Pseudoduganella dura: one gene and its partner. The protein of the gene in region 2 interacts with the protein of the main gene of each other region in a pairwise test. Links are inferred from orthologs where the notes say so. Each region holds a gene or a part of one and is shown on either strand. Other genes may lie near its edges. The genes, in order: GJV26_RS08750 and mtgA.

Region 1 (4,871 bases), 2.0 Mb from region 2 along the record:
GTTGCGCACGTTGTGTTCGCCGGCTGCCTGCAGGCCGACATAGAACTGGACCAGTTCCCCATCGCTGCAGCGGATCGACACGAACATCTGATTGCCGAAATCGGCCGGGCGGAACGTGCAGCTCACATCGGCCTCCTTGGTCAGGCCGAAGGTGATCGTGCGGCGGCTGCCGGCCAGCTCGCGCCAGATCGGGGTGAACTCGTCGTGCGACGGGAACACCGCCGTGCCGTCGGCCGGCAGGGCCGCCAGCGCGGAACCGTTTTCGCGCGCCACCGCTTCCACGGTGTGCATGAACTCCTGGTGCTCGCGCTGGGCATTGTTCACCAGGGCGATGGTGGGCGCGGCAATCCGCGCCAGGCGGCCGATCTCGCCCGGGTGGTTCATGCCCAGTTCGATCACGGCCGAGGAATGGTGCGTGGCCAGCCGGAACAGGGTCAGCGGCACGCCGATTTCGTTGTTCAGGTTGCCGCGCGTGGCCAGCCGGTCTTCTTCGCCATGGGCGGCGGCCAGGATGGCGGCGATCATTTCCTTGACGGTGGTCTTGCCGTTGCTGCCGGTGACGCCGATCACCGGCAGGTCGAACTGGCTGCGCCACCAGCGGGCGATCTGGCCGAGGGCCGCCAGCGTGTCGGGCACGAGGATGACGGGAAGCGTGGCGGGCGGGGTCCAGCCGTCGGGCAGTTTTTCGACGACCACGGCGGCCGCCTGCCGCGCCACCTGCGGCAGGAAATCGTGGGCATCGAACGTTTCGCCGCGCAGCGCGACGAACAGCGCGCCCGGCGCCACGGTGCGGCTGTCGGTCGAAACGCCGTCGAAGGCCACCCCGGCAACGGGCTGGCCCGATGTGGTGTCGAACAGGCGCGCGTCGTCCAGCGCGCCCAGAATCTGGTCCAGCGTGGCGCGCATCAGTTCTGCCTCATCATCGTCAGTCGGGCGGTCAATGCAAGCTGGGCATGGTCGGCGTCGGAGAACGGCAGCTTCTTGCCCTTGATCTCCTGGTACGGCTCGTGGCCCTTGCCGGCCACCAGGATCACGTCGTTCTTCGCCGCGTGCCTGACGGCGGAAAGGATCGCGGCGGCGCGGTCTTCGATGGCCTGCGCCGGGCGGGCGGCATCCATGCCGGCCACGATCTGCGCGATGATCGCGTGCGGATCCTCGCTGCGCGGGTTGTCGCTGGTGACCAGCACATGGTCCGCCGCCTGCGCGATGCGGCCCATTTGCGGGCGCTTGCCCGGATCGCGGTCGCCGCCGCAGCCGAACACGCACCACAGCGCGCCGCCACGGTCGCTGGCCACCGGCCGCAGCGCTTCGAGGGTCTTGTCCAGCGCATCCGGGGTGTGGGCGTAATCGATGACGACCATCGGCGCATCGTTGCCGCCCGCCAGCTGCATGCGGCCCGGCGGCGGAGTCAGGGCCTCGATCGCGTCGACGGCGGCGCGCAGCGGCATGCCTTTGGCCAGCAGCGCGCCCAGCACGCCCAGCGCGTTGCTGACGTTGAACGCGCCGACCAGGCGTGTCTTGACCTGCGCGGCGCCGTAGGGCGACTCGAGGTGGAATTCGGTGCCGGCGCTGCGGCTCTTGACCTGGCTGGCGCGCAGCATGGCGAACCGGGGCAAGCGCGCGCCCAGTTGCGCGGCCAGCTGCGCCGCCTCGGTATCGTTCTTCAGCGTGTAGCCGATTACCTGGCCAGCCGTGGCCTGCCCGGCCATGCGCACGCCGGCCGGGTCGTCCAGGTTGATCACGGCAGTCTTCAGGCCGGGCCAGGCGAACAGTTTCGCCTTGGCCGCCTCGTAGGCTTCCATCGAGCCGTGGAAATCGAGGTGGTCGCGCGTCAGGTTGGTGAACAGCGCCACGTCGAAATGCATGCCGGCCACGCGCCCCTGTTCCAGGCCGATGGACGATACCTCGATCGCCAGCGAGCGGGCGCCGGCGGCGCGGCATTCGTCCAGCGTGCGGGCCAGCAGCACCTGGTCCGGCGTGGTGTAGCCGGTGGCCATGAATTCGGGCTCGGCGCGGCCGGAGGCGGCGCCAGGGAACAGGCCCACGCCCAGCGTGCCGATGACGGCGGCGGTTTCGCCGGCGCGCGACAGCGCATGGCCCAGCCACACGGCGGACGACGTCTTGCCGTTCGTGCCCGTGATGCCCACGGTGAACATGCCGGCGTCCGGCATGCCGTAGGCGGCGTGCGCGATCGGGCCGGCCCGCAGCTTCAGGTTCGCCACCGGCAGGCTGGCCACCTTCCAGGCGGAATTCCAGGTGAAGCCTTCCGGGTCGTACAGCACGGCCGCGGCGCCCTGCCCGATCGCCTGCTCTATATAGGTGCGGCCGTCGCCGGCATCGCCGGTGCCGTTGGCCGGATAGGCGAAAAATACGTCGCCGGCGCCGATCCGGCGCGAGTCCGAGGCCAGCTGGCCGTTCGGCGCGGCTTCCCTGATCCAGTTGCCGATGGTGTTGGTGTCGTCGTTATTGTTCATGTCTGTCATTACATGGCCTCCCCTTCGTTGCCCGTCGGGGCCACGATTTCCGTCACGGTGGAATCGGGAGGCACATTCATGGCGCGCAGCGCGTTCTCTGCGACCTTGGCGAAAGTGGGCGCGGCCACCTGGCCGCCGTACTTGCCGCCCTGGGTCGGCTCGTCGATCATCACCGCGATGATGAAGCGCGGCGCGGACAGCGGCACGATGCCCACGAAGGAGCCAATATATTTGCGCGGCATCGCGTAGCGGCCGTTTTCCGCCTTGTAGGCGGTACCGGTCTTGCCGCCCACGCGGTAGCCCGGAACCTGGGCCTGCTTGGCGGTGCCATCCTTGCCGGTGACGACCATCTCGAGCATCTCGCGGATCTGGCGCGCGGTCTGCGGCTTGATGATCTGCTGGCCCTGTGGAATCTCGTGGCTTTTCTCGAACGTGAGCGGGATCGTGTCGCCGTCGCGCGCGAACATCATGTATGCGCGGGACAGCTGGATCAGCGACACGGAAATGCCGTTCCCGTAGCTCATCGTGGCCTGCTCGATCGGCCGCCAGTTCTTGTACGGGCGCACGCGGCCCGCCACGGCGCCGGGGAAGCCCCATTTCGGCTGCTGCCCGAAGCCGACCTTGGTAAACATTTCCCACATGTCCTGCGCCGGCATCGACAGGGCGATCTTCGAGGTGCCGATGTTCGACGACATCTCCACCACCTGCTGCACGCTGATCACGTGGTGCGCCTTGGTGTCGCTGATGGTGCGGTCCTTGATCGTGAGGCGGCCGGACCCGGTGTCGATATTGGTGTGCGGCGTGACCACGCCCTTGTCCAGCGCCAGCGCGACGGTCACCGGCTTGAGCGTGGAACCCGGTTCGAACGAGTCCGTCATCACGCGGTTGCGCAACTGCGCGCCGGTGAGCTTGCGGCGGTCGTTCGGGTCGTAGCTGGGATAGTTCGCCAGCGCCAGCACCTCGCCGGTATGCACGTCGAGCACCACGGCGGCGCCGGCCTTGGCCGCGAATTTCTCGACCGCGGCCTTCAGCTGGGTAAAGGCGATGTACTGGATCTTCGAATCCACCGACAGCACCAGGTCCTTGCCGTCGTGCGGCTCGTGCTTGGCGCCGATATCCTCGACGATGTGGCCGAGCCGGTCCTTGATCACGCGGCGCGAACCGGTCTGCCCCACCAGCGTTTTCTGGTGCGCCAGCTCCATCGATTCCTGGCCCACGTCTTCCACGTTGGTGAAGCCCACCACGTGCGTCATCACTTCGCCCTGCGGGTAGAAGCGCTTGTATTCCTTGCGGGTGTCGATGCCGTCGATCTTCAGTTTAGCGATCTGGTCGGCCACGTCCTGCTCGACCTGCCGCTTCAGGTAGACGAAGTTGCGGTCGGAATCGAGCTTCTTGCGCAGGTCGGCTTCGCTCATCTCGAGCAGGCCGGCCAGCGCGCGGATCTTTTCCGGCGGCGCCTGCAGCACATCGTCCGGAATCGCCCAGATGGCCTTGACGGGCACCGACGATGCCAGCACCTGGCCGTTGCGGTCCATGATCTTGCCGCGCGTGGCCGGCAGTTCGATGGTGCGCGCGTAACGGATTTCGCCCTGCTTCTGCAGGAACTGGGTGGACACGCCCTGCAGCCACAAGGCCCGCACGCCCAGCGCCGCGAACGCGGCGAACAGCACGAACAGCACCACGCGCGAACGCCAGGTCGGCAGCCGCACCGCGAGCACGGGGCTTTTCGAGAACGACACGCCTTTCGAGGCGGCTACCCGGGAACTTGCGGCATTCGAGCGGCTCATTCTGCGTCCTCCGTCAGGTACTGGGTGCGCGCCGGCGTGAGCTGGGTCATGCCCAGGTCGCGGTGGGCGATATCTTCGATGCGGGCATGCTTGCCCAGCGTGGACTGGTCCAGCTGCAGTTGCGCCCATTCGATGTCGAGCTGGCGCGCCTTGGCCTGCGCCCGCTCCAGTTCGATGAACAAATGGCGCGCCTGGTACTGCGCGTTGACGAGCGACAGCGCGCAACCCACCAGCAGCGTGGCCAATACGGCGCTGAGCTTGCCTGTCATGCCGGCTTCTCCTGTTTGGGCAGGCGCATGGCCACCCGCATCACCGCCGAGCGGGCGCGCGGGTTTTCATCAACCTCCCGCTCGGACGGCTTGATCTTGGCCAGCAGCTTCACTTCCGGCTGCGGCAGGTCGGCGGCGCGGATCGGCAGCCGGCGGTCCGGCTGCGGCACATTGGCGCGCTCGGCGAGGAAGCGCTTGACGATGCGGTCTTCCAGCGAATGGAAGCTGATGACGGCGATGATGCCGCCCGGCGCCAGCGCGTCGTAGGCCTGCTTCAATCCGGCCTGGAGGTCCTCAAGCTCTTGATTGATGTGAATCCGGATAGCCTGAAAGGTGCGTGT
Region 2 (17,021 bases):
AAAGGAGGGCGGCATCTCCGTGCAGACCAGTTCGGGCAACCGCGCGCTGGACGACGCGGCGATCGCGATCGTGCGCCGCGCGGCGCCGTTCGGCAAGTTCCCGCCAAACATGCTGTCGAACGACCGCGACGACCTGTGGGTCATCATCACCCGCTTCAAGTTCACCCGCGAACAAAAACTCGAAACCAACCTCGGCGGAGCCAATTAAGAATGGATAAGTACTGCGTGTTCGGCAACCCGATCGCCCACAGCAAGTCGCCCGACATCCACGCCGCCTTCGCGGCCGCGACCGGCCAGCAGCTGACCTATGAAAAGCGCCTGGCGCCGCTGGACGGCTTCGCGCAGGCGGTGCGCTCGTTCATCGCCGAAGGCGGCAAGGGCGCCAACGTGACGGTGCCGTTCAAGCTGGAGGCCTGCCGGCTGGCCAATGCGCTGACGGTGCGCGCGCAGGCCGCCGGCGCCGTCAACACGCTGCTGTTCGACGAATACGGCATCACCGGCGACAACACCGATGGCGCGGGGCTGGTGGCGGACATCGCCGTCAACGCCGGCGTGCCGATCGCCGGCAAGCGCGTGCTGCTGCTGGGCGCGGGCGGCGCCGCGCGCGGCGCCGTGCTGCCGATCCTCGAACATCGTCCCGCAGCGCTGGTCATCGCCAACCGCACCGTGGCCACCGCCGAAGCGCTGGTGCAGCAGTTCGCGTCGCTGGGCGGCGAGGGCGTCGTATCGGCGTGCGGATACGACGGCATCGCCGGCGGTTTCGATATCGTCATCAACGCCACGTCGGCCAGCCTGCAGGCGGATTTGCCGCCCATCCCGCCATCGGTATTCCACCAGGGCACTCTGGCATTGGATATGATGTACGGGAAGGAGCCGACCGTCTTCATGCGCTTCGCACAAGGCCATGGCGCCAGCGTGCGCGATGGCCTGGGCATGCTGGTGGAGCAGGCCGCCGAAGCGTTCCATGGCTGGCGCGGCGTGCGCCCGCGCACCACGGAGGTGCTGGCCGCCCTTCGCTGATTTTGCGTTGATTTTGCGTCGACATCGCGTCGATAATCGAACTTGCTGGCCATTACATAAACAATGACAAAAACACGCAAGGCTCCTGGCCGCTGGTCCTGGGTGAAATGGGTATTCATCGTTCCGGTCGCGCTGTTCATCGCGGTACAGATCTATTTCTTCGTGCAGATCTGGTGGTGGCGCGATCACGAGCCGGGCACCACGGCGTTCATGCGCCAGCAGCTTGCGGCAATGCAGGAAACCAATCCGAACGCAAAGCTCGTCCAGCAATGGGTACCGTACGAGCGCATCTCGAACAACCTGAAACGCGCCATCATCGCTTCCGAGGACGCCAATTTCTCCGACCACGACGGCGTCGACTGGGAAGCGCTGGAAAAGGCCTATGAACGCAATGCGAAGCGCAACAAGGTCACGCACGGCGGGTCGACGATCACGCAGCAGCTGGCCAAGAACCTGTTCCTGTCCGGCTCGCGCAGCTACCTGCGCAAGGGCCAGGAACTGATCATCACTTATATGCTGGAAACGCTGATGGACAAGCGCCGCATCTTCGAGATCTACCTGAACGTGGTGGAGTTCGGCCGTGGGGTGTATGGCGCCGAAGCGGCGGCGCGTCATTATTACCGCATTCCCGCGGCGAAGCTGGGCGCATCGCAGGCGGCGCGGCTGGCGGTGATGCTGCCCAATCCCCGTTATTACGATGCCCATCGCGATACGCGCTACCTGAGCCGGCGCACGGCCGTCATCCTGCGGCGCATGGGATCGGCGGACCTGCCATGAGGGGCGGGGGTAAAGACCGGTTCCTAATAACGATCTCCTAAGTAAAAAACGGTTCTGCGATCTGGTCCGGGCCGGTGCTTTGCCTGTACACTTGCGCTGTTTTATTTTTTGCGTCCTGCAAGTATCCAGAATCCCAGCCGGCTGAGAGTGCCTATGATCAATGTCTTCGTTTTACAAAATGGCCGGCTCAACCAGGTTCCCATCGAAACGCGCGAAGATCTTGAAGAAGCGGCACCGGTCTGGGTCGACCTGACCGATCCGACCGACGACGAGCGTGCCTGGGTGAAGGCCATCTACGGCGTGACGCTGCCGGGCGAAGACGAAGTCAAGGATATCGAAGCATCGGCCCGTTATTACGAAGCCGAAAACGGCGACCTGCACCTGCGCACCGACTTCCTGCTGGAAGAAGACGATGGTCCGTCGCGCATCGTGACCGTCGCGTTCATCCTGGCGCGCAAGATGCTGTTCTCCGTGCATACCGACGACTTGCCCGTGTTCCGCCTGGTGCGGATGCGCGCCCGTTCGCGCCCCGGTTCGATCGCCGATTACATGGACGTGCTGCTCGACCTGTACGCCACCGATGCCGAATACTCGGCCGATGCGCTGGAAGGCATCTACCAGAACCTGGAAGAAGTGTCGTTCCGCGTGCTGCAGGAAGAGTTCACCGACCGGGATGCGGCCGATGCGCTGTCCGCGATCGCCCACGAGGAAGACTTGAACGGCCGCATCCGCCGCAACATGATGGATACGCGGCGCGCCGTCAGTTTCCTGATGCGCGGCCGCCTGCTGAACTCGGAGCAGTTCGAGGAAGCCCGGCAGATCCTGCGCGACATCGAATCGCTCGATGGCCACACGTCGTTCCTGTTCGATAAGATCAACTTCCTGATGGACGCCACCGTCGGCTTCATCAACATCAACCAGAACAAGATCATCAAGATCTTCTCGGTGGCCAGCGTGGCTTTCCTGCCGCCGACGCTGATCGCCAGCGTCTATGGCATGAACTTCGACTTCATGCCGGAACTGAAATGGACGCTCGGTTATCCGTGGGCCTGGGGCCTGATGATCACCAGCGCGATCGCGCCGTTCCTGTATTTCCGGCACCGGGGCTGGTTGAAGTAACTATTCAGGCCACCCGCAGCATCGGGCCTGGTGTCGGACACCGGTTTTTGATGCCGTAATCCACAAATGTGTCCGAAATCCGTTGGTCGACACCAGGGAATCGCGCGCTATTGACGGCTATCGCATCATGTTGATGCCATCAGAAACCCGCCGGCTTCAATTGCGCGCCATTTCCCGTCTTTTCCTCTTTTTTCGCCTCGAGGTTCAGGAAGATATTCGCAGTCAATGCGAGGATCGAGACTGCCGCGGCAATTTCCGATATGACCAGTGCCGGCAGGATTTGCATATCGCTGGTCAACAGGATATAGGCGAGCGACCCCATCATTACCGGCAGCGCACCGTTCAGCAGCCAGAAGTGTACGCGCGCCAGTTTCGTGCTGCCGGCCTGCGGGAATACCGTGTAAATAATGCCGGACAATGCCAGCGTGGTCCATCCCAGCAGGTTCACGTGCGCATGTACCGGGCGCAATGTGAAATCATGGCTCGCGCCCATGGCAATGCCCATCGCCACGCCGATGACCAGATATGAAACAGCCAGCTTGAGCCAGACAATGCCGGGCTGGACGGTCTTTTGCTGCCGGGCTGAATGTTCGGTTCGCATGATGCATTCCTCCTTGTGATCTCGAATGCAGCGCATTCTAAAGATCGAATGTCATCGAAATGTCCGAACTTTGTCAGTCCATCATGTGTTCCACAATGCAGTGCATGGCACATGCTGTTTGCTGGTTTGTTTGCGCCAGAAGATGGCAGGGAAGAAGACATATAGCACGACTGACAGCAGACCGTCGGCTTCCGGTATTGCTTTTCAATACCGCGCATTCCATGAGCCTCCACTTCCCGGGAATCCCGGCGCTGTCCGGCGGTGGTGGACATAATGACCGTTACTGGCGGCATCCTCTTGCCGGAACGATGCCGCAACAACCGCTTTCCCGAAGGTTATCGACATGGGTCCGCTCATCTATTCTCTCTGCCAGCAACCCGTTCTCGGGCTGATCCTGTACATCAGTACCGCTTGCGCCTTTCCGCCGTTGTTCGATGCGGAGCCTTTTCCGCTGCGGCAGGCCGGTACGACCATCGTCAGGCAATTCAAGGCGCCGGTCGGCAAGCCGTACTTTCTGATGCTTCATTTTAAATTCCCGTCATCGGACGCCGTTCACGGCAGCGAGATAGCCGGCTCCGGTTACAACGCGAACTGCGATCGTGATTATGCAGACATTCCCGAGCCGCAAAGAGCAGGATTGGGGCGCCCGATTCCGGTTCATGTATTGATCCGGGAAAAACAGACCGGCATGGTAACGGTGGACAAGGTATTCACGTCCCTGTGCGTGACCTCCTGGTCGGCGAACGAAAAATCCCGAACCGTGGCGCGATTCGAGCTGGCGGCGGGGACTTATATTGCCGAGATCCGCAACATGGAAAACCAGGCGGGGCTCGACGGCGTGACGACGGCGGTGTCGCTGGTTGCCGGGCAAGGAAAATAAAAAGGAAAATAAAAAAGGACGGTCGCCCGTCCTTTTTCATCGTTGCGCACTGCAGGTTATTTCAACCGTGCAAACACCCGCCGGGCTGCCTCGATGGTTTCATCGATCACCGCGTCATCGTGGGCGGCGGAAACAAAGCCGGCCTCGAAAGCGGCGGGGGCGAAATACACGCCTTCGTCCAGCATCGCGTGGAAGAACTCGTTGAACTTCGCGCGGTCGCCCGCCATCATTTCAGCGTAATTGCGCGGCACTTCTGCGCTGAAATACAGGCCGAACATGCCGCCCTGGTAATCGGCGCAGAAGGTCACGCCTTCCTGGAAGGCGGCATCCGTCAACCCTTCGGCCAGCCGCTTGGCCGTGGCGGTCAGGCGCTCGTAGAAGCCGGGTTCCTGGATCAGTTTCAACGTGGTCATGCCGGCGGCGACGGCGATCGGGTTGCCCGACAGCGTGCCGGCCTGGTACACCGCGCCGACCGGCGACATATTGCTCATCAGCTCGGCGCTGCCGCCGAAGGCCGCCACCGGCAGGCCGCCGCCGATGACCTTGCCGAGCGCGGTCAGGTCCGGCTTGATGCCGTACAGGGCCTGGGCGCCGCCCAGGCCCACGCGGAAGCCGCACATCACTTCGTCGAAGATCAGCAGCGCGCCATGCTTCGTGCACAGGTCGCGCAGCGCCTGCAGGAACTCCGGCGCGGCCTTGATCAGGTTCATGTTGCCGGCCACCGGTTCCACGATCACGCAGGCGATCTCGTCGCCGAACTCGTCGAACGCTTCCTCGACGCCCGGCACGTCGTTATAGTCCAGCACCAGCGTGTGCTTGACGAAGTCTTCCGGCACGCCGGCGGATGTGGGGTTGCCGAACGTGAGCAGGCCGCTGCCGGCCTTCACCAGCAGCGAGTCGGCGTGGCCATGGTAGCAGCCCTCGAACTTGACGATCTTGTCGCGCCCGGTGGCGCCGCGTGCCAGGCGCAGCGCGCTCATCGTGGCTTCGGTGCCGGAGGAAACCAGGCGCACCTGCTCGATCGACGGCACCAGCCGGGCGATTTCTTCCGCCATTTCCACTTCGCCCCGGGTGGGCGCGCCGAACGACAGGCCGCGGGTGGCGGCTTCCTGCACCGCCTTCACCACCTGCGGGTGGGCGTGGCCGACGATGGCCGGGCCCCAGGAGCCGATGTAGTCGATGTAGCGCTTGTCGTCCGCGTCGTAGAAATAGGGGCCCTCGGCGCGGGTGATGAAGCGCGGCGTGCCGCCCACGGAGCGGAAGGCGCGCACCGGCGAATTGACGCCGCCGGGCGTGCTTTGCTGCGCGCGTTCGAACAGTACATCGTTTTGCGAAATCGTCATTGCTTATCCTTTTTCGGTTTCCGTTTCCGCCATCCGGTGGAAGCGGTTCGGCACCAGCCTGCCCATGCCGTAGCGCCGGGCATGGCGCAGGGCGCCGAAAGTGTATTGCTGGGCAAGGTCGACGGCCTGCGGCAGCGCCATGCCGCGCGCCATGTAGGCGGCGATCGCGGCCGACAGCACGCCGCCGGAGCCGACGAACGGGCCGGGCAGGTGCTGCCAGCGGTCGTGGCGGATGATGCCGCCATCGCCATAGAGCGTGTTGGCGCGCAGGCCCGTCTCGGCGCGCGACGTGCCGGCCGGCGTGCCGGTCACCAGCACGTACTCGCAGCCCAGGTCGATCAGGTGCTGCGCATCGTCGCCCATCGTTTCGCCATTCGCCAGGTCGCGCCAGGTTTCCGCCAGGCGCCCCAGTTCAACCTGCGACAGCAGCAACAGCGTGGCCTGCGGCACCAGCAGCTGGCGCAGCACGGTGAGCAGTTCCTCGGGATCGGTCTGTTCCGACAGCGGCGGCAGCTGCGAGCCGAACGGGTCGAGGATCAACGGCGCATCCGGATAGTCGGAGACCACTTCGGCGATCGACGAGATGTGTTCCATGTGATCGAGCGCGCCGATCTTGAACGCGGCCACCTGCGCATCTTCCAGCACCACGCGGGCCTGGTCGGATACCCAGTCCGGTTCCACGTGCTGCTGGTCTTCCACGCGGGCGGTATCGGCGATGAGCAGCGCGGTCGTGACCGACAGGCCCTGGCACCCGAGCGCGGCGAACACGCCGATGTCGGAATGCACGCCCACTGCGCCGATCGGATCGGCCACGCCGAATGTCAGGATGAGGGGTGATGTTTGGTTTTGCACGGCCAGTAGATTAAGATACCCGATTCGGCATTTTACTTGATTGAGGGTGGCAGAACGTGAGCAGCATTATTGGTAACAATGTTGGAAACGGCGTGCGGCAGAACGCGGGACAGGAACTCAAAAGCTGGATGTGCCTGATCTGCGGCTGGATCTACGACGAAGCGGCAGGCTTGCCGGAAGAAGGCATCGCTCCCGGCACCCGCTGGGAAGATGTGCCGATGAACTGGACTTGTCCGGAATGCGGTGCCAGAAAGGACGATTTCGAGATGGTGGCGCTGTAACGGAAGATGGCACCGGTATCGCGCGTTGCTGTTTTACGGACGTGCGAGGGTGCCCCCACACGTCCGCCTGCCTGATTTTCGCTGTGCTATCGTAGCGAAAACGGGTGGGTAAAACGATATGACGACAACGCCGCAAGCGACCGGCCTGACCATCATGGTCATCGATGACAGCAGCACGATCCGCCGGTCGGCCGAGATCTTCCTGAGCCAGGCGGGTTACGGGGTGGTGCTGGCCGAGGACGGGTTCGATGCGCTGGCCAAGATCATCGACCACCATCCGGCGCTGATCTTCTGCGACATCCTGATGCCCCGGCTGGACGGTTACCAGACCTGCGCGCTGATCAAGAAGAGCGCGAAATTCCACGCCACGCCGGTGTTGATGCTGTCGTCCAAGGACGGCCTGTTCGACCGCGCGCGCGGCGCAATGGTGGGCTCGGCCGCCTACCTCACCAAACCCTTCAGCAAGGACAGCCTGCTTGCCGCGGTGCGCGAGCACGCCGGGCAGCGGCCGTCATAACGAGAGCATGCCATGGCCATCCGCCGAATCCTGATCGTCGACGATTCCCCCACCGAGCGCTATTACCTGTCCGATATCCTGGCCCGCAACGGCTACGTGGTGTCGACGGCCGAGAGCGGTGAAGAGGCGCTGCTGCGTATCCGTGCCGAGAAGCCGGAGCTGATCCTGATGGACGTGGTGATGCCGGGCGCAAACGGCTTCCAGGTCACGCGCTCGATCGCCCGCGACCCGGAGCTGCAGCACGTGCCGGTGATCATCTGCTCGTCGAAGAACCAGGAAACGGACCGCATCTGGGGCCTGCGCCAGGGCGCCAAGGATTACCTCGTCAAGCCCGTGAGCGCGGCCGAGCTGCTGTCGAAGATCGCCGCGCTGAGTTGATGGCTGACGCGGAGCACGAAGGCGAGCGCCGCAGCCGGCTGCGCCAATACCAGGTGCAGTTGCTGGAACGGATGCAGGCCGCGCAGGCCACCGGGGCAGCCGCCGCGCGCGAGCTGGGCGTGCTGATCGGCGCGCGCCATTGCCTGCTGGACCTGACCCAGGTCGGCGAGATCGTTCCGTTCCAGTCCGCAACGGCGGTACCGCTCACGCAGCCGTGGTACCTGGGCCTGGCCAATGTGCGCGGCAACCTCGTCGGCGTGATCGACCTGGGGGCTTACCTGGCGGCCGAATCGGCTGATTCATCGGGTTCGCATTCGCCGGCGCATCCGGCTGCTCATTTGCTTGAGCATGGGCCCGCGCACACGCCCGAACACGTCGGCGACGCCGTGCCTGCCGTCACCGAAACCCGGCTGCTGACGTTTGCCGCCTGCATCAAGCTGCCCTGCGCGCTGGTGGCCAGCCGGGTGCTCGGCCTGCGCCGGCTGTCGGACATGCAACCGGCCGGCACCGGCACGGCGGCCCCGGCCTGGTGCGCCGAACGGTATGTCGACACCGATGGCCAGTCATGGACCCGGCTCGACCTGGCCCGGCTGGCGCGCGAACCACGTTTCCTGCACGTGGGACCATAGCCACCACCGATCGGAAAGGACGCGATGCGATTCAAGTTTTCACGGCAAGGCCGGCAGGAGCCGCCGCCCGATTCCAGCTTCGCCGATGGCGGCGATTCGCAGTTCGCCCATGGCGGCCCGGGTGCTTCGGATGCCGACGCGCCGCTGCGGCTGCGCGATGCGCTGCGCCGGCGCGCCAGCGAAGGCGCCGCGCAGGAAGCGGCGCCGGCGCTCAGGCTGCCCCTGATCGGCCACCTGCCGCCGCAGCGGCAGCTCAGCTACCTGGTCACGGCACTGGCGGTCGTGCTGGCGCTGTCGGCCGGCCTGGTAGCGCTCAACGCGCAGCACGGCGCGGCCGGCGCGGCCGCCACGCAGCTGGCGGGCGATGCGCTGATGCATTCGCAACGCATCGGCAAGGCGGCGCCCAACGCGCTGCAAGGCAGCGAAGAGGCATTCCGCCAGCTCGACGAGAGCCGGCGCGAACTGGAACGCGACCTGGCGCTGCTCGATACCGGCGGCAGCTACCGCGGCCGCAGCGTTGCCGCCGCCGGCGGCGCGCTGCGCGGGGCGGTGGCGGATGCCCGCGCCCAATGGGCCGCCACGGCGAAGGCGGCCGATACGGTGCTGCGCCACCGCGGCGACCTGGCCGACGTCGAGAAGTCGTTGCGCGCCCTGGACGCGCTGGCGCCGCAACTGCTGGGGCAGGCCGAAGAAATCATGGCGCTGCGGCTGCAGCGCGGTGCCGGCGCGCGCGAGATCGCCGCACTGGGCCGCCTGGCGATGCTGACCCAGCGGATGAGCCTTGGCACCGCCGAATTCACGGCCGCCGGCGGCATCCGCTCCGAGACGGCGTTCCAGCTGGGTCGCGACATCACGACCTTCCGCGCGACCGTCGACGCGCTGCTGAACGGCGGCGGCAGTGGCGACGACGGCCCCGGCATCGCGGCCGTCCGCGAGGCCGACGTGCGCGAGCGCCTGGCCGCGCTGCAAACCGGCTTCGAACAGTACCAGGCCCAGGCCGGCGCGATCCTCGGCCGGCTCGACCGCCTGCTGGCGGCGCGCAATGCCGAGCGGCTGATCTTCCGCCAGAACGAGAACCTGCGCCAGAGCCTGGCCAGGCTGCTGGACGGCTACCGCGGCGCGCAGGAATCGCTGAACTGGACGTTCTGGCTGATGGTGGCCGGCGGCATGCTGGTGCTGCTGACGGGCGCCGCGATCGGCCGCGTGCTGCTGCAGGATTCGTACAACCGCACCCGCGGCGCCGAGCAGCGCCGCCGGCAGGCGGAAGCGCAGCGGCTTCAGGCGCAGCAGCAGGAAGAGGCGGCGAAGGCCGCGAATGCCCGGAACCAGGCCGCGATCCTGCGGCTGATGAACGAACTGCAGGAAGTGGCGGACGGCGACCTGACCGTGCAGGCCACCGTGTCGGAAGACATCACCGGCGCCATCGCCGATTCGGTCAACTACACGGTGGAGGAATTGCGCGGGCTGGTGGGCCGCGTGACGGCGACGGCCGGGCAGGTGACGGCCGCCTCCACCCAGGCGCAGGGCGTTTCCACCGCGCTGCTCGCCGCCTCGCAACAGCAGGCGCGCGAAATCCGCGATACCAGCGCGACCGTGCTGCGGATGGCGGCCGAGATCACCGAGGTGTCGAAGTCCGCCGCCGGCACGGCGGACGTGGCGCGCCAGTCGGTGGTGGCGGCGCGGCAGGGCGCGGCGGCGGTGCAGGATACGATCGCCGGCATGAACGGCATCCGCGAGCACATCCAGGAAACGAGCAAGCGCATCAAGCGGCTGGGCGAATCGTCGCAGCAGATCGGCGAGATCACGGAACTGATCTCGGACATCACCGAGCAGACCAATGTGCTGGCACTGAACGCGGCGATCCAGGCCGCCTCCGCCGGCGAGGCGGGGCGCGGCTTTTCCGTGGTGGCCGAGGAAGTGCAGCGGCTGGCGGAGCGCTCGGCCGGCAGCGCCAAGCAGATCGGCGCGCTGGTGCGCGCGATCCAGGCCGATACGCACGATGCCGTGGCGGCAATGGAACGGTCGACGCTGGGCGTGGTCGAAGGCGCACGACTCTCCGATGCGGCCGGTGCCGCGCTGGAGGAAATCGAGCGCGTGTCGCACCAGCTGGCCGAGCTGATCGAAGGCATGTCGCACGCGACCGGCGCGCAGGCGGCATCGGCCGGCGGCGTGGCGCGGCACATCGGCCATATCCTGCAGGTCACGGAGCAGACCCAGGCCGGCACGCAGCAAACCGCGCAGTCGGTGCGCCAGCTGTCGGCGCTGGCCCAGCAACTGAAGGATTCCGTGTCGCGCTTCCGCATCGGCAACCAACAACCTGAACAAGCAGCGAGACCATGAGCGAGACCGAATTTGCCCCCAACTCCTTTGATCCGGGCCCGCTGTCGTGGGTGATGGGCGAGATCCGCGAGGCGCTGGGCCGCTCGCGCACGGCGCTGTTCGAGGCCGGCGGCCTGGAGCCGGAAGACCAGGCCACCGCGCTGCGGCTGGCCAAGTCGCACCTGCACCAGGCGCACGGCGCGTTGCTGATGGTGGACGTGGACGGCGTGGCCGCCATCACGCAGCTGGCCGAAGATGCGCTGGACCGCTTCAAGGACGGCACCGTGAAGTGCAGCGCCGACCATGTGGCGGTGATCGGGCGGCTGTACGGCGCGCTGGTCGAACACCTGGAAGAGCTGCTGGACGGCGCGCCGTTCCAGCCGGTGCGGCTGTTCCCGTATTACGCGGCCGCGCAGCAGATGCTGGGCGCGCCGCGCGTCCACCCGGCCGACCTGTTCTTTCCCGACCTGGCGCGCGAATCGGCATTGCCGCCGGCGGCCGGCGAAGAGACCGGCGATGCCGCATTGCGACAGCACGAGGTGGACCATGCCGCGCTGCGACAACGCTTCGAGCGCGCGCTGCTGCCGTACCTGAAGTCCGGCGATCCGGCACAGGCGCAGCCGCTGGCCGCGGTGATCGCCGAGGTGGCCGCGGCCCAGGCCGCGCCGCGGGGGCGGGTGTTCTGGCTGGCGCTGCAGGCATTCGCGGAACTGGTGGTGGACGGCCACGTACCGGGCGGCGTGTATGTCAAACAGCTGTTCGGCGCGGCCAACCTGCAGATGCGCCGGCTGGCGCAGGGCGCGCCGGAAACCCCGGACGCGGTGCTGCGCGACGCGCTGTTCTTCATCGCCGCGGCGGAGCCCGGACACCTCGCGCCGCTGGCGCGCCAACTGCGCACCGGCTTCGCGCTGGACGGCATGGTACCGCCCGACTACGCGACGGAGCGTTACTGCCACCTCGACCCGGAAGCCCTGTCGCGCGCGAAGGAAGGGCTGGACGCGGCCCGCGCCGCATGGCAGCGGCTGGAGGCGGGCGACGGCGGCGCGCAGGCCGGCTTCGGGCAGGCGGTGGCGCTGGTGGCCGCGGCCAGCGACAAGCTGGGTGTCGCGCCCCTGGCCAACCTGATGCGGGAACTGGCGGCGGTCGCCAACGTGGCCACCGCCGCCGGCCGCGGCGAGACGCTGGGCCTGGAGATGGCCACGGCGCTGCTGTTCGCCGGCCATGGCCTCGGGCAGATCCGCCATCTGCCGGACGATTTCGCGGCCAGTGCGGCCACGATCGGTGCCCGCCTGCAGGCGCTCGCGGCGGGGCAGGAGCCGCCCGAACCGGCGCAGTGGCAGCAGGGCCTGGCGCAGCGGCTGCGGCAGGACGACACGGTGGTGGCGCTGTCGCAGCAGATGAAGGTGGCGCTGCGCGATGTGGAGCGCGGACTGGACGATTTCGCCGCCGACCCGGCGGCCCGGCCGCAACCGGCGGCGCTCGATGGCGTGCTGCACCAGCTCGAAGGTGCGCTGGCGATCACCGACCAGCCGGAAGCGCAGGCCGCCGCGGCGCACGTTCGGCGGCAGGTGGCCGCCCTGCTGGCCGGTGCCGGCGAGCCGGCGCCGCCGGAACAGGGCGAGGAACTCGACCGTATCGTGCAGAACGTGGGCGCGCTCGGCTTCTTCGTCGACATGCTGGCGCAGAACGCCGCCGGCGCGCGCGAGCGCTTCGCGTTCGATGCCGCGCAGGGCACGTTCCGCGCGATTCCGCTGCGCAAGATCGCCGGGCCCGAATCGATCCCCGTGCTCGATGAAGAAGTACCGGCGCCGGCCGAGCCGGCACCGGCCGCCGGCAGCACCGTGGTCGCGGGCGCCAGCGACGCGGCGATCGAGGAAGAGCTGCTGGAAATCTTCATCGGCGAAGCGCAGGAAGTGCTGGCCTTCGTGGATGCTGCGCTGGCCAGGCCGCGAGCCGAGGCCGCCACGCCGGACAGCCTGGCCACGCTGCGCCGTTCGTACCACACGCTCAAGGGCAGCGGGCGGATGGTGGGGCTGAACCAGTTCGCCGATGCCGCCGGCGCGCTCGAGAAGGTCATGAACGCCTGGCTGGCCGGGGGACGCACGGCCGACGAGGCGCTGTTCGGCCTGCTGAAATGGGCGGCCGCCGAACTCAATGCCTGGGTCGGCGAACTGGTAGCAAAGGGTATTTCGCCGCGCAGTGCGGCGCCGGTGATGGCCGCGGCCGCGCAGGTGCTGGAAGGTGCGCCGTTCGTGTCGTCCGACGACAGGGCGGCACCGGCGGAGCCGCCGCCGGCCGAACCGTATGTGACGGACGAGAACGCGACGGAAGCATCCGCGATTGCCGCGCCGGACATGGCGGCACCGGACATGGGGGCACCGGACGCCGGCGACGGCATGCGTTTCGTCGGCCGCCTGGCCGTGCCGGCGGCACTGTTCGACATCTACGTGGCCGAAGCCACCGCGCTGGCGCAGGCGCTGGCGCGCGACTTCGACACGTGGCGCCGGCAGGGCGAACTGGACCCGGAAGCGCTGCACCTGGCGCATACGCTGACGGGTACGTCCGGCACGGTCGGCTTCAAGCCGTTGCGCGAACTGGCCTTCGCGCTCGAAACCACGCTGCAGGCCGCGCCGGGCACGCTGCACGACCCGGCGCACCACGACCTGTTCGACCTGGCGATCGGGCGCGCGGCCGGCATGCTGGCCAGCTTCGCGGCCGGCGAGATGCCGCCCGCGCAGCCGGAGCTGATCGCCGCGCTGGAGCGCCTGCACGACGAGCTGGCCCGTGCGCATGCCGCCGGTCCCGACGTGGCCGCGCGGCTGGATGGCATGCTGGCGGAACCGGAAGAAGAGCCTGCAATATCGGAACAAGAGCCTGCGGTATCGGAACAAGAGCCTGCGGTATCGGAACAAGAGCCTGCGGTATCGGAACAAGAGCCTGCGGTATCGGAACAAGAGCCTGCCGTGCCGGAAGATGCGCCGTCCGCAGCAGCGCCGGAGCCCGCTGCGCCGGTCGACGCGCTGGCGGTCCGCCTGGACACGCTGTTCACCGACACCTATCACGCGCTGCTCGGGAAGCCCGTCGCACCGGATGAGGGGACTGCGGTATCGGAAGGAGCGCCTGCGGCAGCGGCCGAGGAGACCGCTGCGCCGGTCGGGGAGCTGGAGGCCCGCCTCGACACGTTGTTCAGCGATACCTATCACGCACTGCTTGCCGTGCCGTCGCCGGCACCGGAGCAAGGCACGGCGCCGCCGTTGCGGCCACAGCTGGTAACGCAGGACGAGTCGATCGACGACCTGTTCAACGCCGCATTCGACGATGCCTTCGCGGAACCGCCGCTGACGCAGGCCTCCGTGCCGCAACCGGCGCCGGCAGCGCCGCCCGAATCCCCGGCGGAACCGCAAGCGCATGGTCCGGCGCCGGCCGGCGCGGCGGAAGCAGGACCGGCCGATGCGCCGGACGTGCAGGCAATGCCGCTGCCCGAGCCCGAACCGGCGCTGCCGGCCGTGGCGGACGAACTCGACCCCGATCTGCTGCCCGTGTTCCTGGAAGAGGGCGCCGACCTGCTGCCCCAGGTGGGTGCCGCGCTGCGCGCCTGGCAGCATGCGCCGGCCGACACCGCGCAGCCGGCCACGCTGCAGCGCGTGCTGCATACGCTGAAGGGCAGCGCGCGGATGGCCGGTGCCATGCGCCTGGGCCAGCATGCGCACGAGATGGAGACCCATGTCGAGGATATGGGCGACCCGGCGCCGGCCGCGTTCGAAGGCTTGCTGGCCCATTACGACCACGCGCTGCTGCTGTTCGAGCAATTGCAGCACCCGCCGGCCGCGGCGGGCGCCGCGCCGGCGGCCACCCCTGCCGACAGCGAGGCGGCGGCAACCCAGGCGCCACTGGTGCGCGTACGCGCCGACATCCTCGACCGCCTCGTCAACCAGGCCGGCGAGGTGGCGATCGCGCGCTCGCGCGTCGAAAACGAAGTGGCCGCGCTGCGCACCGCGCTGGCCGACTTCGAGGGCAACCTGGCCAGGCTGCGGCTGCAGCTGCGCGAAGTGGAGATGCAGGCCGAATCCCGGATTGCCTCGCAGATTGCCTCCCGGATCGCCACGCGGCCGCCGGCCGCCGGCGAGCGCGAATTCGATCCGCTCGAGTTCGACCGCTACACCCGGCTGCAGGAACTGACGCGGCTGATGGCCGAGAGTGTCGATGACGTGGCGTCGTTCCATGCCGGGCTGCTGCAGTCGGTGGACAGCGCCGGCGACGACCTGGCGCAGCAGGCGCGGATGACCCGCGAACTGCAGCGCGATCTGCTGCGCGTGCGGATGGTGCCGTTCGCCAGCATCGCCGAGCGGCTGTACCGCGTGGCACGGCAGGGTACCAAGGAATTGGACAAGCGCGTCAACCTGGATATCCGCGGCGGTTCCGTGGAGATGGACCGGAGCGTGCTGGAGCGGATGGCGGGCCCGTTCGAACACCTGCTGCGCAACGCGATCGTGCACGGTATCGAGCCGCGCGAGGCACGCACCGCCGCCGGCAAGCCCGAGACGGGCGAGGTGGTGGTGCAGGCCAGCCAGCAGGGCAACGAGATCGTGCTGGAATTTTCCGACGACGGCGCGGGGCTCGACCTCGGCCGCATCCGCTCCCGGGCACGCGAACGGGGCCTGTTGAACGAGACCGGGGAAGCCGGCGACGCCGGGCCCGCGGACGCGGACGTGGCGAACCTGATCTTCGAGCCCGGCTTTTCCACGGCCGACGCGCTCACCGAACTGGCCGGCCGCGGCGTGGGCATGGACGTGGTGCGCTCGGAGGCGCAGTCGCTGGGCGGCAGCATCGACATCCACACGGTGCCGGGGCAGGGCACGCGGTTCACGATCCGCCTGCCGCTGACACTGGCGGTGACCCAGGTGGTGCTGCTGTCCGCCGGTGGACGGACGCACGCCGTGCCCGCCGCGCTGGTGGAGCAGGTGCTGCAGGTGAAAGCCGCGGCGCTGGACGAAGCCGCCGGCCGCGTCGACGTGGCCGGCCAGGCATTGCCGCTGCATTACCTGCCGGCGCTGCTCGGCGATCCGCATGCCAGGCCGCCGGCGCAGCGGTCGGTGCCCGTGCTGGTGCTGCGTGCCGGGAGCGACCGCCTCGCCCTGCGCGCCGACGAAGTGCTCGGCAACCGCGAGGTGGTGGTGAAGAATACCGGGCCGCAGCTGGCCCGCGTGCCGGGCATCGCCGGCGCCACCGTGCTGGGCTCCGGCGAGATCGTGCTGATCCTGAACCCGGTCGTGCTGGTCCAGCACCTGGCGCAGCACGTGGCGCAGCAGCCGCGGCCGCGCATGCCGATACCGGCCCCGCATGCGTCGGCGGGCACCATCATGGTGGTCGACGATTCGCTTACCGTACGCAAGGTTACGCAGCGGTTGCTGGAGCGGGAAGGCTACACGGTGATGCTGGCGAAGGATGGCGTGGATGCGCTGGAGCAGATCGCCGCACGCAAGCCGGACCTGATGCTGGTCGATATCGAGATGCCGCGGATGGACGGCTTCGACCTGACGCGCCACGTACGCGCCGCTGCCGCCACGAGCGAGATCCCGATCATCATGATCACCTCGCGCAGCGCGGAAAAGCACCGCAGCCTTGCGCTGCAACTGGGCGTGAACGCATATTTCGGCAAGCCGTACCAGCAGACCGTGCTGCTGGGCGCGATCGCCGGGCTGCTGCCGGCGCGGGGAGCACCGGAGGAGGGGTGAGGGCGGAGCAAGCCCCGCCCTGGCCGGCGCGGCTTTGTGCCGCGTTATCCCGCAAACAGCTCCCGCCGGCCGTCCCGCTGCCGATTTCATCGCCAGGTCATATTAAAAAACTAAGCTTGCCCTCTTGCAGATAACCGGAGCAAGCATGACCTCATTCATTTCGCGCCGCCGTTTCCTTTCCCAGGGCGGGGTGCTGGCGGGCGGTTCGGCACTGGGCGGATCCCTGCTGTTGCAAGGCTGCGGCGGCAGCCATGCGGCAATCGGCGTCAGCGACAGCGAACGCCCCAAGATGCCGTCGGGCATACAGTTCGGCGACATCACGGACAACAGGGCGATCATCTGGAGCCGCAGCGACCGCAACGCGCAGATGATCGTCGAATACGATACCAGCGAGCGTTTCAGCAATGCCAGCCGTATCGCCGGCCCCTATGCCAGCGACGCCACCGATTTCACGACCCGTGTCGACCTGAGCGGCCTGCCCGCAGGGCAGACGGTATTCGTGCGCGTGCGCTACGTGGACCCCGACAATTCGAGAATCGAAAGCGAAACCTTGTCCGGCCAGTTCCGGAC

What was found.
Region 1: the proteins of mtgA (region 2) and GJV26_RS08750 interact in binary tests that used the Escherichia coli proteins (3 or more experiments, as listed by UniProt). The link is inferred for Pseudoduganella dura from one-to-one orthologs.

Annotation. Positions count from the first base shown.
Region 1 is NZ_WNWM01000002.1:1,997,589-2,002,459, forward strand. Bases 1,873-4,871 are described here. They hold GJV26_RS08750 (peptidoglycan D,D-transpeptidase FtsI family protein), read right to left. Parts: upstream 4,262-4,871; coding sequence 2,483-4,261; downstream 1,873-2,482. Other genes in these bases: GJV26_RS08745 (UDP-N-acetylmuramoyl-L-alanyl-D-glutamate--2,6-diaminopimelate ligase), read right to left, coding at 1,873-2,483; ftsL (cell division protein FtsL), read right to left, coding at 4,258-4,530; rsmH (16S rRNA (cytosine(1402)-N(4))-methyltransferase RsmH), read right to left, coding at 4,527-4,871. Outside these bases: GJV26_RS08740 (UDP-N-acetylmuramoyl-tripeptide--D-alanyl-D-alanine ligase), read right to left, coding at 1-906; more of GJV26_RS08745, read right to left, coding at 906-1,872. UniProt on the Escherichia coli protein: Essential cell division protein that catalyzes cross-linking of the peptidoglycan cell wall at the division septum. Required for localization of FtsN.
Region 2 is NZ_WNWM01000002.1:4,048,898-4,065,918, forward strand. Bases 149-2,940 are described here. They hold mtgA (monofunctional biosynthetic peptidoglycan transglycosylase), read left to right. Parts: upstream 149-1,083; coding sequence 1,084-1,797; downstream 1,798-2,940. Other genes in these bases: GJV26_RS17750 (TonB family protein), read left to right, coding at 149-208; aroE (shikimate dehydrogenase), read left to right, coding at 211-1,020; corA (magnesium/cobalt transporter CorA), read left to right, coding at 1,951-2,916. In the rest of the region: more of GJV26_RS17750, read left to right, coding at 1-148; GJV26_RS17770 (cytochrome-c oxidase), read right to left, coding at 3,056-3,517; GJV26_RS17775 (DUF5625 family protein), read left to right, coding at 3,861-4,397; hemL (glutamate-1-semialdehyde 2,1-aminomutase), read right to left, coding at 4,454-5,740; thiD (bifunctional hydroxymethylpyrimidine kinase/phosphomethylpyrimidine kinase), read right to left, coding at 5,744-6,592; GJV26_RS17790 (rubredoxin), read left to right, coding at 6,721-6,873; GJV26_RS17795 (response regulator), read left to right, coding at 6,992-7,390; GJV26_RS17800 (response regulator transcription factor), read left to right, coding at 7,403-7,768; GJV26_RS17805 (chemotaxis protein CheW), read left to right, coding at 7,768-8,397; GJV26_RS17810 (methyl-accepting chemotaxis protein), read left to right, coding at 8,422-10,737; GJV26_RS17815 (hybrid sensor histidine kinase/response regulator), read left to right, coding at 10,734-16,451; GJV26_RS17820 (alkaline phosphatase D family protein), read left to right, coding at 16,597-17,021. UniProt on the Escherichia coli protein: Peptidoglycan polymerase that catalyzes glycan chain elongation from lipid-linked precursors. May play a role in peptidoglycan assembly during cell division in collaboration with other cell division proteins.